DNA from 2 places in the Enterobacter sp. MGH 24 genome. Region 1 is predicted to be linked to the other one. Evidence: predicted binding sites of a transcription regulator. Region 1 holds the regulator's gene; the other holds the start of a gene.

Region 1 (8,017 bases):
ACCCTGCCGGGCCCATGCGCTCAACCACTAAATCAGTCAGAGCCAGAATATAGCCACACGGCAGGCCTAGCACCCAGTAGGCGATGAAGGTGATAAAGAAGATCGAACGCGTGTCTTTGTATCCGCGCAGCACGCCGCTGCCAATCACCTGGATGGAGTCAGAAATCTGGTAAATTGCGGCCAGCAGCATCAGGTGCGAGGCCAGCGCGACCACTTCCGGGTTGTCGTTATAGAGCAGGGCAATCTGCTCGCGTAACGCAACGGTAAAAAGTGCCGTACAGGCAGCCATACAAACACCCACGCCTAACCCCGTCCGGGCGGCCGTTTGCGCATCCAGGGTTGAGCCCTGTCCCAGGCGGAAGCCCACGCGAATTGTTACCGCCGCGGCCAGCGACATCGGCAGGACGAACATCAGAGAGCTGAAGTTCAGCGCAATCTGGTGCCCGGCCACGTTCACAATGCCCAGCGGGGAGACCAGCAGGGCGACCACGGCAAACAGGGTCACCTCAAAGAACAGCGCCAGGGCAATCGGCAACCCTAACTGCACCAGACGCGTCATGATGCTCCAGTCCGGCGTGCTAAATCTGTTCTCGTTGCGAATATCGCGCATGGAACGGGCGCGTTTTACAAAGACGATCATCGAGAAGAACATCACCCAGTAAACGGCTGCCGTCGCCACGCCGCAGCCGACGCCCCCCAGTTCGGGCATCCCGAAATGACCGTAAATAAAGACATAGTTCACCGGAATGTTGACCAGCAAACCGATAAAGCCCATCACCATCCCGGGCTTGGTTTTCGCCAGGCCTTCGCACTGGTTACGCGCCACCTGGAAAAAGAGGTAGCCAGGGGCACCCCAGAGCAGGGCGCGCAGATAGCCCACGGCTTTATCAGCCAGTGCCGGGTCAATGTTATGCATAGCGCGAATAATATGACCCGCATTCCAGAGCACGACCATGATCAGCAGGGAGACAAACCCTGCCAGCCAGAAACCCTGACGGACCTGATGGGCAATGCGCTCGCGACGACCCGAGCCATTGAGCTGAGCGATAACAGGCGTGAGCGCGAGCAGCAGACCGTGGCCGAACAGGATGGCCGGAAGCCAGATTGACGTGCCGATAGCTACGGCCGCCATATCGGTGGCGCTATAGCCACCTGCCATTACCGTATCCACAAATCCCATTGCGGTCTGGGCCACTTGCGCGACGATCACTGGTATAGCCAGTGCCAATAGCTGGCGCGCTTCATTCATGTACTTCTGCACGTGAACACCTTTATTTTGTAGTTATTTGAGCGAGTAAAAAAGCCGCCGAAACGGGCAGCAAGAAGAAAATGCAGGGGGGTGCCAGCTATTGTAGCGGGCTTTAGCTATTTATCTAGTGAAAAAATCGCCAGAAAATGCGCTCTGCTGGCAACCTCTTTTTCCAACTGTTATTGTGGTGGGATTAAACGGTGTCACCACCGTCCGGAAAAAACAGGAGTTGTAAGCATGTTTACTGGCATTGTGCAGGGCACCGCCAAAGTGGTGTCCATTGATGAAAAACCTAATTTCCGTACTCACGTAGTTGAGCTGCCGGAATATATGCTTGAGGGCATTGAAACCGGTGCGTCAATTGCCCATAACGGCTGCTGCCTGACCGTTACCGAGATTAACGGCAACCAGATTAGCTTTGATTTAATGAAAGAGACGCTGCGCATCACCAACCTGGGCGAGCTGGCGGTGGGAGATACCGTCAACGTTGAGCGGGCGGCCAAGTTCAGCGATGAGATTGGCGGCCACCTGATGTCCGGGCACATTATGACCACCGCTGAAGTGGCAAAAATCGTGACCTCGGAAAATAACCGTCAAATCTGGTTTAAAATGCAGGATCCCTCATTAATGAAATACATCCTCTATAAAGGATTTATTGGCATTGATGGGATTAGCCTGACGGTGGGGGAAGTAACGCCAACGCGTTTTTGCGTGCATTTAATTCCCGAAACGCTGCAGCGCACCACGCTGGGTGCGAAAAAACTGGGGCATCGCGTGAATATCGAAATCGATCCGCAAACCCAGGCGGTGGTGGATACGGTTGAGCGCGTGCTGGCCGCAAAAGAAGCCGCAATAATAAAGACCGCCGCAGAAGAAGAATAAAAAATAACCCCGGGCTTCCGGGGTTATTTTTTAGCGTGCGACACGGAGTCCGTGTTCAATCCCACGGCTGAAGACCACCTGCCAGAGCTGAATATCCCGTGCGCGAAACGCTCCCGCGCAGGCATTCAGATAATAGCTAAACATCCGCCTGAATCGTTCAGAATAGTTGTCCGCAATCTCAGGCCAGGTCTCCTGGAAACGCGCATGCCATGCCATCAACGTGGTGTCGTAATCCGCGCCAAAGTTATGCCAGTCTTCCATCACGAAATGGGGTTCACTGGCGTTGGCAATCTGGCGGACGGACGGTAAACAGCCATTCGGAAAGATGTATTTGTTGATCCACGGATCGACGTTATTGTCGGTCCGCTTAGAGCCGATGGTGTGCAGCAGGAAGATGCCGTCCGGTTTCAGATTACGATCCACCACCTCAAAATAGGTAGCGTAGTTTTTCGGCCCGACGTGCTCGAACATGCCGACGGAAACGATCCGGTCAAACTGTTCGTTCAGGTCACGGTAATCCTGCAGCCGGATATCGACATCAAGGCCCTGGCAGCGCTCCCGCGCCATTTTTTGCTGTTCCGCTGAAATTGTCACGCCGACGACGCTGACGCCGTAGTGCTTCGCCATAAAATACGCCAGCCCGCCCCAGCCACAGCCGATATCCAGCACGCGCATACCGGGCTGCAGCTGCAGCTTCTCGCTAATCAGACGCAGCTTAGCCTGCTGAGCCTCTTCAAGCGTCGAGGCCTCTTTCCAGTAGGCGCAGGAGTATTGCATGAAAGGGTCCAGCATACGGCTGAACAGGTCATTGCCAAGATCGTAGTGTTCTTTGCCAACGATCCACGCGCGTTTTTTACTTTGCAGATTGAACAGTCGGGCAGAGGCGACACGCAGGGTGTCTTTCAGATTGCGAGGGAGTTGATTTTCAAGACCGGCACGCAGCACGCTGGCGAAAAAGGTATCCAGACGTTCGCACTCCCACCAGCCGTCCATATAGCTTTCTCCCAGGCCTAACGATCCCTCCCGCAGCACGCGTTTAAAAAAGTCGGGATGTTTAACCTGAGGATCGGATGGTGATGATCCATTGATAGTGATGCCTGCTCGACCTAACAGTTCACTGACGATCCGGGACCAGTTATCGTCCGGAACGCTGACTTCTTCTATACACGATGAACTCATAGCTTCTCCATCACCCTACTGTGATCAGAACCTTAAAACAGCGTAGACGCTTTTTTTGGTTTGTGAGAAATCTCACGGTAAATACCGCGAGGCTAATATCCGACGTAGAACAGAGGAAGGGAGATAACCCTTGCCGAAATGCCTTCCATGGTAAAACGGGAGCGCTCCGGCTCCCGTTAACACTTAATATTTATCGTATTTAATCGAACCAAATTTAGTATAGGCCTCAAAATTTGGTGATTCAATAGAAAATTCTTAGCAACCTAATCACTGAAAATTAACATGATTTCCGGCGCGATTATGCATGTGACGTTTCAGCCTGAGCGCGGTTAGCCTGCTCACGCTGCGCGGAGGCCTGCATGCGATAGCCCATCACCGCCAGCGCAACGGTCACCAGCATCACGCTGGTGGTGGTCAGGAGCGGCGTAGCAATCAGCGCAGAGACCACCAGACTTGCCAGGAAGCACAGCCCCAGCTGCAGGGTGTTCTGCAGCGCGGCGGCGCGGCCCGTCGCCTGCGGGAAGGGGCGCAGCGCCTGGGCCACAACAATCGGGTAAATCGCCCCGTTCGCGACGGCCATCACGCAGAATGGGATCAAAATTTCGGCCAGACCGGCACCCGGAATAAAGCCAACGGCCCAGGTCCCAATGACGCTCAGCGCATACAGCACCAGCAGCCATGGCAGCATCTGCTGACCTTCCCACTTTTGCAGCGCCGCGCGACAGCCGTACCCGCCCACCAGGAACGCAATGGTCTGCGGAACATAGCTCAGGCCGATGGCTGCCGGGCTGTAGCCCATATCATGCAGAATGAACGGCGAGCCGGTGAGCCACGCGAAGAAGCTTGCCGAGCAGGCGGCATAGATCAGGACATTACCGCGATACGCTGTGGTGCTGAGCAGGGAAGTGAAGGTAATCGGCTTCGCGTCAGCATGGGCTTCTTTTTTATGCGCGGGCTTGAGGGCGAACGCCGGCAGCATCAGTACCAGGGTAATGGCAAACAGCGTGGCGAAGATGGCCTGCCAGTCGAAATGCGCGAGGATCCAGCTGCCCAGCAGAGGGGCGAGGGCTGGTGAGAGACCTACCAGCGGCATAATGGTGGCGAAAATACGGTTAGTGCGGTTAGCCGGGTAATAGTCGGTGACCAGCGCCTGCCAGGTCACGGCCGCGGCACAGACGCCCACGGCCTGAATAAAACGCAGCACCAGCAGCCAGGTGGCATCACGTACCCATAACATCCCCAGGCAGCCCACGGCAAAAATGGCCAGGCCCAGCAGCAGTACCGGTTTACGACCAAAGCGATCCGAGAGCGGTCCCCAGAGCAGCTGTGCGAAAGCAAAACCGGCGAGGAACAAACTCAGGCTGGCGCTGATAGCGGCAGCGGGGGTTTGCAGATCTTCCTGCATGGCGGCAAACGCCGGCAGGTACATATCGGTGGCCAAAAAGCCCAGCACGCTTAAGCCGCCGAGCCAGACTAAAAAACCGTTCCTGGGTTGCATTATTTTATTCTCCTGAGGAGGCAGGTATACATTGGCGCTGAGTGTAGGGAGTGCAAAGCCGCTTGTGAAACGCTAATATTTGGCGGGTGCATTCAAATTTTTTGCAGGCAGAAAATGTGGTCAGATTATTCTCTTGAAGTGGTCGATGCTGTCGCGCGTAACGGCAGCTTTAGTGGTGCAGCGCAGGAGCTGCACCGCGTCCCTTCGGCAATCAGCTACACGGTGCGTCAGCTGGAGGAGTGGCTGGCGGTTCCGCTGTTTGAACGGCGGCATCGTGATGTGGAATTAACGCCCGCAGGCGCGTGGTTTTTGAAGGAAGGGCGTTCTGTTATCAAAAAAATGCAGATCACCCGCGAACAGTGTCAGCAGATCGCTAACGGCTGGCGGGGACATCTTTCCATCGCGGTGGATAACATCGTTAAGCCGGAACGCACCCGGCAGATGATCGTCGACTTCTATCGTCATTTCTCTGACGTCGAACTGCGGGTTTCGCAGGAGGTGTTCAACGGCGTCTGGGATGCGCTGGCGGACGGCAGGGCAGAGATGGCGATCGGGGCCACGCAGGCGATCCCGGTCGGGGGACGTTACGCCTTTCGCGATATGGGAATGCTGAGCTGGAAGTGCGTGGTGGCAAGCGATCATCCGCTGGCGGCGATGGAAGGGCCGCTGAGCGATGACACGCTGCGCAACTGGCCGTCGCTGGTGCTGGAGGATACGTCCCGTTCATTGCCCAAGCGTATCACCTGGCTTCTGGACAACCAGCGGCGGGTGGTGGCCCCTGACTGGGAATCGTCGGCAACGTGCCTCAGTGCCGGGCTGTGCGTCGCGATGGTGCCCGTTCATTTTGCGCGTCCGCGCATCGATACCGGAGAATGGGTTGAACTGACGCTGGATAATCCGTTCCCGGATGCGGCCTGCTGCCTCACCTGGCAGCAAAATGATGTCTCGCCTGCGATGGCCTGGCTGCTGGATTATCTGGGAGACAGCGAAACGCTGAACCGGGAATGGTTACGGGGGCCAGCATAGCTGGCCCCCGTAAAGCGATTAACGACGGTAGTCGCGGAACGGACCATCCGCAACGGAACGGCGTTCGATAAGACGCGGGTGAACTTCAATGGACTGCGACTCTTCACGCTTGTTGACGATCCTGTCCATCAGCATATTGAAGGCCGTTTCGCCCAGCGAATCTTTCGGCTGGTGAATGGTGGTCAATGCTGGCGTGAAGAAACGCGCGTTACGCACGTTGTCATACCCGATCACGGAAATATCCTGCGGGACGCGCAGGCCCAGCTCGTCGGCGGCGCAGAGCGCGCCCATTGCCATGATGTCACCTCCGCAGAACACGGCGGTTGGACGGTGCGGCTGGGAGACAATCTGCTGCATCGCGCGGTATCCCGACTCCGGCTCAAAGTCGCCCTGCACAATCCAGTTTTCCGGCACGTTGATCAGCGCTTCTTCCATCGCTTTCATAAAACCAGCCAGACGGCCCGCGCCGGTGTTGCGCTCCAGCGGACCGGGGATCACGCCAATCTCTCGGTGACCGCGTTCGATCAGATAACGACCGGCCATATAGCCGCCTTCAAAGGCGTTGTCGATAACTGAATCGGTGAAGTCAGCGCGTGCTTCGCCCCAGTCCATCACTACCATCGGAATATGGCGATACTCTTCCAGCATGGACAGCACGGACTCCGGATACTCGGAACACATTACCAGCAGGCCATCAACGCGCTTTTGCGCCATCATTGACAGGTAGGCGCGCTGTTTTTCAATGCTGTTCCACGCGTTGCCCAGAATCAGGGTATAGCCTTTCTGGAAGCAGTTTTTCTCAACCGCTTCAATGATCTCGGCAAAATAGGCCGCTTCACTGCTGGTCGCCAGCAATCCAATGGACTTGGTGTGATTAACCTTGAGGCTACGCGCAACCGCACTTGGCGAATAGTGCAGCTCTTTGATTGCTGCCCAGACGGCATTGCGCGTCTCTTCCGCCACAAAGCGGGTTTTGTTAATTACATGTGATACGGTTGTAGTGGAAACGTTTGCGCGTTTTGCTACGTCTTTAATTGTTGCCATTAAATGTCACTCCAGACCATATCCTAAGCTCCTGAAAAACCTGAAGGTAAACGTTTGCCTTCTCTCACCCTTATCTCGCAATCTTGAATTGCGGCACGCCGGGAAAACGACACGGGACGTCAGGAGGGGGTCAATGGCCGGTACGCTAATAAATTTAGCGTGGAATTTTGTCCTATCTTGATGAAAAGGGGAAGAGGTAAAGTGGTTATCAGTATAAATCCAGGAAGATTTTTGATGTAATCTGTGCAAAAATGAGCAAGCTCACTTTTCGTGGGGGGATTAAAAGGAGAAAAATTGATGAGTACCGATCTGAAGTTTTCGTTGTTCACCACCATTGTTGTGCTGGCTCTGATTGTCGCGGCCGGTCTGACGGCTGCGCTGCACTGATTTACGCGGAGGGAGAGCCTTCTCCCCCCCGACTCCCCCGGATTGTTACTTCTCTGGCAAAAATCTTTTGCCATTTTGTTAACTTCTCATTTTTTGTGATTGATGTCATGCTTTCCACTTCTTTGTTCTGTGTCACCACATGACACGGCATCCGGAGTTGACGCATGAAAATCAATTTTCCCCTGCTGGCCCTGGCGATTGGCGCTTTTGGGATTGGCACCACTGAATTCTCCCCGATGGGGTTACTGCCTGTTATAGCCCGGGGCGTAGATGTCTCTATCCCTGCGGCAGGGATGTTAATTAGCGCCTATGCTATCGGCGTGATGGTCGGGGCGCCGCTGATGACGCTTCTGCTTTCGCACCGCGCGCGACGCAGTGCGCTGATTTTCCTGATGGCGATCTTCACCCTGGGCAACGTGCTTTCGGCCATTGCGCCGGACTACACCACATTGATGCTGTCCCGTATTCTGACCAGCCTTAACCACGGCGCGTTCTTTGGGCTGGGGTCGGTCGTGGCTGCCAGCGTGGTGCCAAAACATAAGCAGGCGAGCGCCGTGGCAACCATGTTTATGGGGCTAACGATTGCCAACATCGGCGGGGTCCCTGCGGCAACCTGGCTGGGAGAAGCGATCGGGTGGCGTATGTCCTTCCTGGCGACCGCCGGGCTGGGCGTGATTGCGATGGTAGCGCTGTTCTTCTCTCTGCCGAAAGGCAGCGCCGGAGAACGTCCGGAAGTGCGTAAAGAGCTGGCG
Region 2 (8,017 bases), 1.9 Mb from region 1:
TCAGCGCCTGGCCCGCCATATTCACGAACGCTACCCCGAACAGGCGGCAGCGTTAATTGAGCGCTGGATGCCGGAAACCGAACGCTACTCCAACGCCTGATTCAGCCAAACATCGGCAGCATCAGGTACAGCTTGATCACCAGCGCGTTGACGATATCAATAAAGAACGCCCCGACCATCGGGACCACCAGAAACGCCATGTGCGATGGCCCGAACCGTTCGGTGATCGCCTGCATGTTGGCGATAGCCGTTGGGGTAGCCCCCAGGCCAAACCCGCAGTGACCCGCCGCCAGCACCGCCGCATCGTAGTTTTTACCCATCATGCGCCAGGTCACGAACATGGCGTACAGCGCCATAAACAGCGCCTGCACCGCCAGTATGGCCACCATCGGCAGCGCCAGCGAGGCCAGCTCCCACAGCTTGAGGCTCATCAGCGCCATCGCCAGGAACAGCGACAGGCAGACGTTGCCGAGCACCGATACCGCCCGTTCAAACACGCGGTAGAAGCCCATCAGCGCCAGACCGTTGCTCAGGATCACCCCAATAAACAGCACGCAAACAAACGTTGGCAGTTCAAACGCAGAGCCCGCCAGCCATTGCGCAACCACTTTGCCTACGGTCAGGCAGATGGCGATCATCGCGATGGTTTCAATCAGCACCAGCGAGGTAATGCTGCGCCCGACGTCCGGCTTTTCGAACGCGGTCGGCACCAGCTCATCGTCAGGTCTGCCGTTCGGCGTGGTGGAGTGTTTAACCAGATACCGCGCCACCGGGCCGCCAATCAGGCCACCTAGCACCAGACCAAAGGTCGCACAGGCCATCGCGACTTCAGTCGCGTTTTCAAAGCCGTAGCGCTCGACGAACAATTTACTCCACGCCGCCCCGGTACCGTGACCGCCTGACAGCGTAATCGACCCTGCCAGCAGCCCCATCAGCGGATCCAGCCCCAGCAGCGTTGCCATGCCGATGCCAATGGCGTTTTGCATCAGCAGCAGCCCCACCACCACAATCAGGAATACGCCGAGCACCTTACCGCCCGAGCGCAGGCTCGCCAGATTGGCGTTCAGGCCGATAGTGGCAAAGAAGGCCAGCATCAGCGGGTCTTTCAGGGACATATCAAAATCGATTTCCCAGCCCATGCTTTTTTTCAGTATCAGCAGGGCCAGCGCCACCAGCAGGCCGCCGGCGACAGGTTCAGGAATGGTGTATTTCTTCAGAAGGGAAACGCTGTGGACCAGCTTGCGACCAAGCAGAAGAACCAGCGTTGCGGCAACAAGGGTCGACAACGTATCGAGATGAATCATAAAAGGCTCCTGTTATGCGCGTGTTCCATACACACGCGGCGTTATCCTGGGCCGGGTTGCGCTCTTCATGAGCCCCCGGCGCAAAAAGTGTAATTTTTTTTCCTCACGCGTTGTAGAAAACCTGCTCACATCGGCAGATTTTCTTCCCTTTTTTTGCTGGCAATCGTTTGCTTTTACCAGGTGGTCAGATAAAATGCCCGCTTTTCCACCGTGGGATTGCCGCCGATGTCCGTTAACAGCATAGAGTCGCCTGATGCGCAACCGATTGCGCAGAAGCACAATAGCGAACTGATTTACCGCCTTGAAGACCGCCCGCCGCTGCCGCAAACGCTTTTCGCCGCCTGCCAGCATCTTCTGGCGATGTTTGTTGCGGTGATCACCCCGGCGCTGCTGATTTGCCAGGCGCTCGGTTTACCGGCGCAGGACACGCAGCACATTATCAGCATGTCTCTCTTCGCCTCCGGCGTGGCCTCGATTATACAAATTAAAGCATGGGGTCCGGTGGGATCGGGTTTATTGTCGATTCAGGGCACCAGCTTTAACTTCGTGGCACCGCTGATCATGGGCGGTACGGCGCTGAAAACCGGCGGTGCGGATGTCCCAACCATGATGGCGGCGCTGTTCGGCACCCTGATGCTGGCCAGCTGCACGGAGATGGTCATCTCCCGCGTTCTGCATCTGGCTCGCCGCGTCATCACCCCGCTGGTTTCCGGCGTGGTCGTAATGATTATCGGCCTGTCGCTGATCCAGGTGGGCCTGACCTCCATCGGCGGCGGCTATGCCGCCATGAGCGACCACACCTTCGGCGCGCCGAAAAACCTGCTGCTGGCGGGCGTGGTACTGGCGATCATTATTCTGCTTAATCGTCAGCGTAACCCTTACCTGCGCGTCGCCTCGCTGGTGATCGCCATGGCGGCGGGTTACCTGATGGCCTGGGCGCTGGATATGCTGCCGGAAAACACCGCGCCGACCAATGCCGCGCTGATCACTATCCCAACGCCACTCTATTACGGACTGGGCATTGACTGGGGTCTGCTCCTGCCGCTGATGCTCGTCTTTATGATCACCTCTCTGGAGACCATCGGCGATATCACCGCCACCTCCGACGTCTCCGAGCAGCCGGTGTCCGGCCCGCTGTACATGAAGCGCCTGAAAGGCGGCGTGCTGGCGAACGGCCTGAACTCGTTTGTCTCTGCGGTATTCAACACCTTCCCGAACTCCTGCTTCGGCCAGAACAACGGCGTGATCCAGCTGACCGGCGTGGCCAGCCGCTACGTCGGTTTCGTGGTGGCGCTGATGCTGATCGTCCTCGGCCTGTTCCCGGCGGTCAGCGGCTTTGTGCAGCATATCCCTGAGCCGGTGCTGGGCGGCGCAACGCTGGTCATGTTCGGGACTATCGCGGCCTCCGGCGTGCGTATCGTCTCCCGCGAGCCGCTGAACCGCCGCGCGATCATGATTATCGCGCTGTCGCTGGCCGTCGGTCTGGGCGTATCCCAGCAGCCGCTGATCCTGCAGTTTGCGCCAGACTGGGTGAAAAACCTGCTCTCTTCCGGCATTGCCGCGGGCGGTATCACCGCTATCGTTCTGAACCTCGTTTTCCCGCCTGAGAAAAATTGATTTCTCTCACGGCAGGCAGCCAATGCCTGCCGTGACATCTCATTACACCATTCCCGCCTTGAGGATTGCGCATAAATCGTGCATAACTCCCTTATGTGCGTTTTGCGGGATGGAAGACCATGAAATTTATTGGAAAGCTCCTTATCTATCTTCTGGTAGCCCTGCTCATTGTGCTGCTGGCGTTCTACATTCTGCTCCAGACCCGCTGGGGCGCGTCTCAGGTCAGCAGCTGGGTGACGGTGAATACCGACTACGAACTCAGTTTCGACAAGATGAATCACCGCTTTTCGTCGCCTTCCCACATCATTCTGGAAAACGTCACCTTCGGTCGGGACGGTAAACCCGCCACGCTGGTAGCCAAAAAAGTCGATATCGGCCTGAGCAGCCGCCAGATAACCGATCCGCTGCATATGGACACCATTACCCTGTTCGACGGCACGCTGAATCTCTCGCCCCAGACGGCACCGCTGCCTTTTCAGGCGGATCGCCTGCAGCTAAATAACATGGCGTTTAACAGCCCAAATACCGAATGGGACCTGAGCGCGCAGAAGGTCACGGGCGGCGTCAGCCCGTGGCAGCCGGAAGCGGGCAACGTGCTGGGGAACAACGCGCAGATTCAGATGAGCGCAGGCTCGCTGACCCTGAACGGCGTACCGGCCACCAACGTGCTGATCGAGGGCCAGCTTAACGGCAAGGAAGTGGTGCTGAACACCATTGGTGCCGACATGGCCCGTGGCTCACTCACCGGATCCGCCCTGCGCAATGCCGACGGGAGCTGGATTATCGACACCATGCGCCTGAACGAAATTCGCCTGCAGAGCGATAAAACGCTTATGGCGTTCTTCGCGCCGCTGGCCACCATCCCCTCTCTGCAGATTGGCCGTCTGGACGTGACCGACGCCCGGCTTCAGGGCCCGGACTGGGCGGTGACCGATCTCGACTTAAGCCTGCGCAACCTGACGTTAAGCAAGGGCGACTGGCAGAGCCAGGAAGGCCGCCTGTCCATGAACGCCAGCGAGTTTATCTACGGCTCGCTGCATCTTTTCGACCCTATCCTGAATGCGGAGTTTTCCCCGCAGGGCATGGCGCTGCGTCAGTTCACCTCCCGGTGGGAAGGCGGCATGGTACGCACTTCCGGTAACTGGCTGCGCGACGGTAAAGCGCTGGTGCTGGACGATGTCGCTATCGCCGGGCTGGAATACACCCTGCCGCAGAACTGGAAAACGCTGTGGATGGAGCCTCTGCCGGAATGGCTGAACAGCGTCACGCTGCAAAAATTCGGCCTGAGCCGCAACCTGGTGATCGACATCGATCCCGCCTTCCCGTGGCAGATCACCTCTCTGGACGGCTATGGCGCAAACCTGCAGCTGGTGAAAGATCGCCAGTGGGGCGTCTGGGGCGGCAACGCAACCCTGAACGGCGCGGCGGCGACCTTTAACCGCGTGGACGTGCGCCGTCCGTCGCTGGCGCTGAATGCGAACGCCGCCACGGTGAACATTACCGACCTGAGCGCCTTTACCGAGAAAGGTATTCTTGAAGCCACGGCGACGGTTTCACAGCTGCCGCAGCGGCAGACCACGGTGAGCCTGAACGGGCGCGGTGTGCCGCTCAACGTGCTGCAGCAGTGGGGCTGGCCTGCGCTGCCGATTACGGGTGACGGCAATATTCAGCTCACCGCCAGCGGAAGCGTGCAGGCAAATGCCCCGCTGAAGCCGACGGTGAATGCAAAGCTGAGCGCGGTAAATATGGATAAACAGCAGGTGCAGCAGACGATGGCGGGCGGTGTGGTGTCAACACCACCCTCACCCCAGCCCTCTCCCTAAAAGGGAGAGGGAGCAAACCATTCCCTCGCCCCTTTGGGGAGAGGGTTAGGGTGAGGGGAATTAAAGGTGAACCACCACCTCATTCCCCTCCGCTTTCACCACCACGCCCCGCTCGCTGCCCTCGTGTGAGCCGCCCTTCACGCCGCTCACCTTCTGCACGTTGCGCAAGCACACCGACCAGTTTTGCGCGTCTCCCGCGCCGGTAAAGGTCACGATGTCACCCCGACGTGACGCCTTCAGCGTAAACGCCACGGACCCGTCCGCCGCAGGCACTTCGCTCATCGCCGTTGCGCCGTCGTCCAGGTTAAACAGCTGGAAGGCCGTCCCCGCGTTCCACGCGTAGTCCGGCTTCTGGTTATTGTTACCCAGCGCCAGCAGCGTGTTGTCGCGCACGTAGACCGGCAGGCTCATGAAATCGTGCTGCTGCTTATGCCAGCGGCTGCCCTGAATTTCGTCGTTATGCCACAGGTGCGTCCATCGGCCTTCCGGCAGGTAGAACTGCACGTCGCCCACCTCGGAGAACACCGGCGCGACCATCACCGAATCCCCCAGCATGTACTGGCGGTCGAGATAATCGCACGCCGGATCGTCCGGGAACTCCAGCATCATCGCCCGCAGCATCGGCGTACCGAACTCGCGGGCCAGCGCTGCCTGACGATACAGATACGGCATCAGCTGACATTTCAGCTGCGTAAAGTGGCGAACCACGTCGCAGGACTCGTCATCGTACGCCCACGGTACGCGGTAGGATTTGCTGCCGTGCAGGCGGCTGTGGCTGGAGAACAGCCCGAACGCGCACCAGCGTTTGTAGACGTGCGCCGGCGCGGTGTTTTCGAACCCGCCGATATCGTGGCTCCAGAACCCGAAGCCGGACAGGCCAATCGACAGCCCGCCGCGCAGGCTTTCGGCCATGGATTCATAGTTGGCGTAGCAGTCGCCGCCCCAGTGCACCGGGAACTGCTGCGCACCCACGGACGCCGAACGGGCAAACAGCACCGCCTCTTCTTCCCCCACCGACTCTTTCAGCACGTTCCACACCAGCTCGTTATAGATGTAGGCGTAGTGGTTGTGCATCTTCTGCGGATCGGAACCGTCGAACCACTGCACGTCCGTCGGGATACGCTCGCCGAAGTCGGTCTTGAAGCAGTCGACGCCAATATCTACCAGGCCTTTCAGCTTGTCGGCATACCACCGGCACGCGTCCGGGTTGGTGAAGTCGTAAACCGCCAGCCCCGGCTGCCATTTGTCCCACTGCCACAGGGAGCCGTCCGGGCGCTTGAGCAGGTAGCCCTTCTCTTTCAGCTCCCGGAAAATCGGGGATTTCTGACCGATGTACGGGTTGATCCACACGCAGACCTTCAGCCCTTTCTCTTTCAGGCGGCGGATCATCCCTTCCGGGTCCGGGAAGGTCACCGGGTCCCACTCAAAGTCGCACCACTGGAAGGCCTTCATCCAGAAGCAGTCGAAGTGGAACACGTGCAGCGGCAGGTCGCGCTCGGCCATGCCGTCGATAAAGCTGTTTACCGTCGCTTCGTCGTAGTTGGTGGTGAACGAGGTGGTCAGCCACAGGCCGAACGACCAGGCAGGCGGCAGCGCCGGACGCCCGGTAAACTGCGTATAGCGGTTCAGCACCGCTTTCGGCGTCGGGCCGTCGATCACGAAGTACTCGAGATATTCCCCTTCCACGCTGAACTGCACCTTGGAGACTTTCTCGGAGCCGACTTCAAACGAGACGTTTTCCGGGTGATTCACCAGCACGCCGTAGCCGCGGTTGGTCAGGTAGAACGGGATGTTTTTGTAGGACTGCTCGGTGCTGGTGCCGCCGTCGCGGTTCCAGGTTTCGACCGTCTGGCCGTTGCGCACCAGCGCGGTAAAGCGCTCGCCCAGGCCGTAGACCGTTTCCCCCACGCCCAGATCCAGACGTTCAAACACATAGTTGCGATCGGTATTGCTGTCCTGCACGTAGCCGTTATTTTTCAGCTGGCTGCCGGTAATGCGCTGGCCGTTGCGCAGGAAATCCAGCGCCCAGAACTCGCCTTTGGTGACGCGCACGCTGACGCTTCCACTTTTCAGCTCGGCAAATTCGGCGTTGTTTTCAATCTCTACCTTCACGTCTTTCAGAACGTTCAGCGGATAGTGCGGGCCGTTATTCAGCGCGCCCTGGAAATGCTCAATGCGCACCCCGACAATCCCTTCCTGCGGGGCAAACAGGCGCACCGTGAACATCAACGTGTCGAGCTGCCAGGTGCGCTCACGCACGTCGCGCGGCGCCACGTACGCCACCAGGTCATTGCCCTGCTGCTCCACGTCGAACACCTGAACCGGATAGGTCACGTTCAGGCCCGGTTGAATGAGCCAGTTTCCATCACTGATTTTCATACTCTCGTCCTCTTAGTTCTGTAATTCTTTGCTGACCGGCAGGTTTTCAAATTCCTGCTGATTGCGGCGCGCGCCCTGCGCCAGCTCGCCCAGGATTTTGGTCAGGAAAGGGGTTTTCAGCGTGTAGTAGCGTTTGGCGATGATGGCGCTCAGCACGTAGCAGACCGCCGGGGCCAGCGTAAACAGGCCGATAATGATGCTGATGGTCGCGCTGTTCTGGGTTTTGGCTGCCGCGTCGTAGCCGCCGCCTGCCAGCATCCAGCCGATCATCGCCCCGCCCAGCGCCAGACCAAGCTTCAGCACGAATAGCGTGCCCGCAAAGCTGATGCCGGTCAGGCGCTTGCCGTTGGTCCATTCGCCGTAGTCGACGGTATCGGACATCATCACCCACTGAATCGGCGTCACCAGCTGGTGCAGCACGCCAATGACGAAGATAAAGGCGAACATCAGCACGGTGGCATGCATCGGCACGAAGAACATCGCCACGCTGACCACCGCCAGCGCCGCGTTGGTCCACCAGAAGATGCTGACCTTGCACTTCCAGTCGGTGAGCGGTTTCGCCAGCGCGGAGCCAATCAGGTTGCCGACGCAGTAGGTGGTAAGGAAGGCGACGAACACCTCCGGCGAACCCATGATCCAGGTGCAGTAGTACATCATCGCCCCGCCGCGCACGCAGACGGCGAGGATGTTGAGGATGGTGAGCACGCCGACGATGCGCCACTGGTCGTTGTGCCAGATGTCGCGCAGGTCTTCCCGCATAGAAGTGGTGCTCGGCGGCACCTGAATGCGCTCTTTGGTGGTGAAGAAGCAGAATGCCAGCATCAGGAACGCGACCACCGACAGCACGGCGATGCCGCCCTGGAAGCCGAACGCCTTATCGTCGCCGCCAATCAG

Evidence for each region. The regulator PurR, encoded in region 1, represses purine synthesis genes. The targets are predictions, from matches to a motif close to CANGCAAACGTTTGCNTG.
Region 2: the regulator PurR is predicted to act here: its motif matches at 1,461-1,478, upstream of L370_RS14685 (nucleobase:cation symporter-2 family protein).

The regions. Positions count from the first base shown of each region.
Region 1 covers NZ_KI535657.1:3,418,182-3,426,198, forward strand. The annotation lists gene mdtK (MdtK family multidrug efflux MATE transporter) at 1-1,261, opposite strand, end outside; gene L370_RS05850 (riboflavin synthase) at 1,487-2,131, shown strand; gene cfa (cyclopropane fatty acyl phospholipid synthase) at 2,162-3,310, opposite strand; gene punC (purine nucleoside transporter PunC) at 3,609-4,808, opposite strand; gene punR (DNA-binding transcriptional activator PunR) at 4,923-5,834, shown strand; gene purR (HTH-type transcriptional repressor PurR) at 5,853-6,878, opposite strand; gene L370_RS23475 (cytochrome bd-I oxidase subunit CydH) at 7,176-7,265, shown strand; gene L370_RS05820 (MFS transporter) at 7,430-8,017, shown strand, end outside.
Region 2 covers NZ_KI535657.1:1,501,386-1,509,402, reverse strand. The annotation lists gene recG (ATP-dependent DNA helicase RecG) at 1-100, shown strand, start outside; gene gltS (sodium/glutamate symporter) at 102-1,304, opposite strand; gene L370_RS14685 (nucleobase:cation symporter-2 family protein) at 1,530-2,921, shown strand; gene L370_RS14690 (AsmA family protein) at 3,041-4,744, shown strand; gene yicI (alpha-xylosidase) at 4,805-7,123, opposite strand; gene L370_RS14700 (glycoside-pentoside-hexuronide family transporter) at 7,136-8,017, opposite strand, start outside.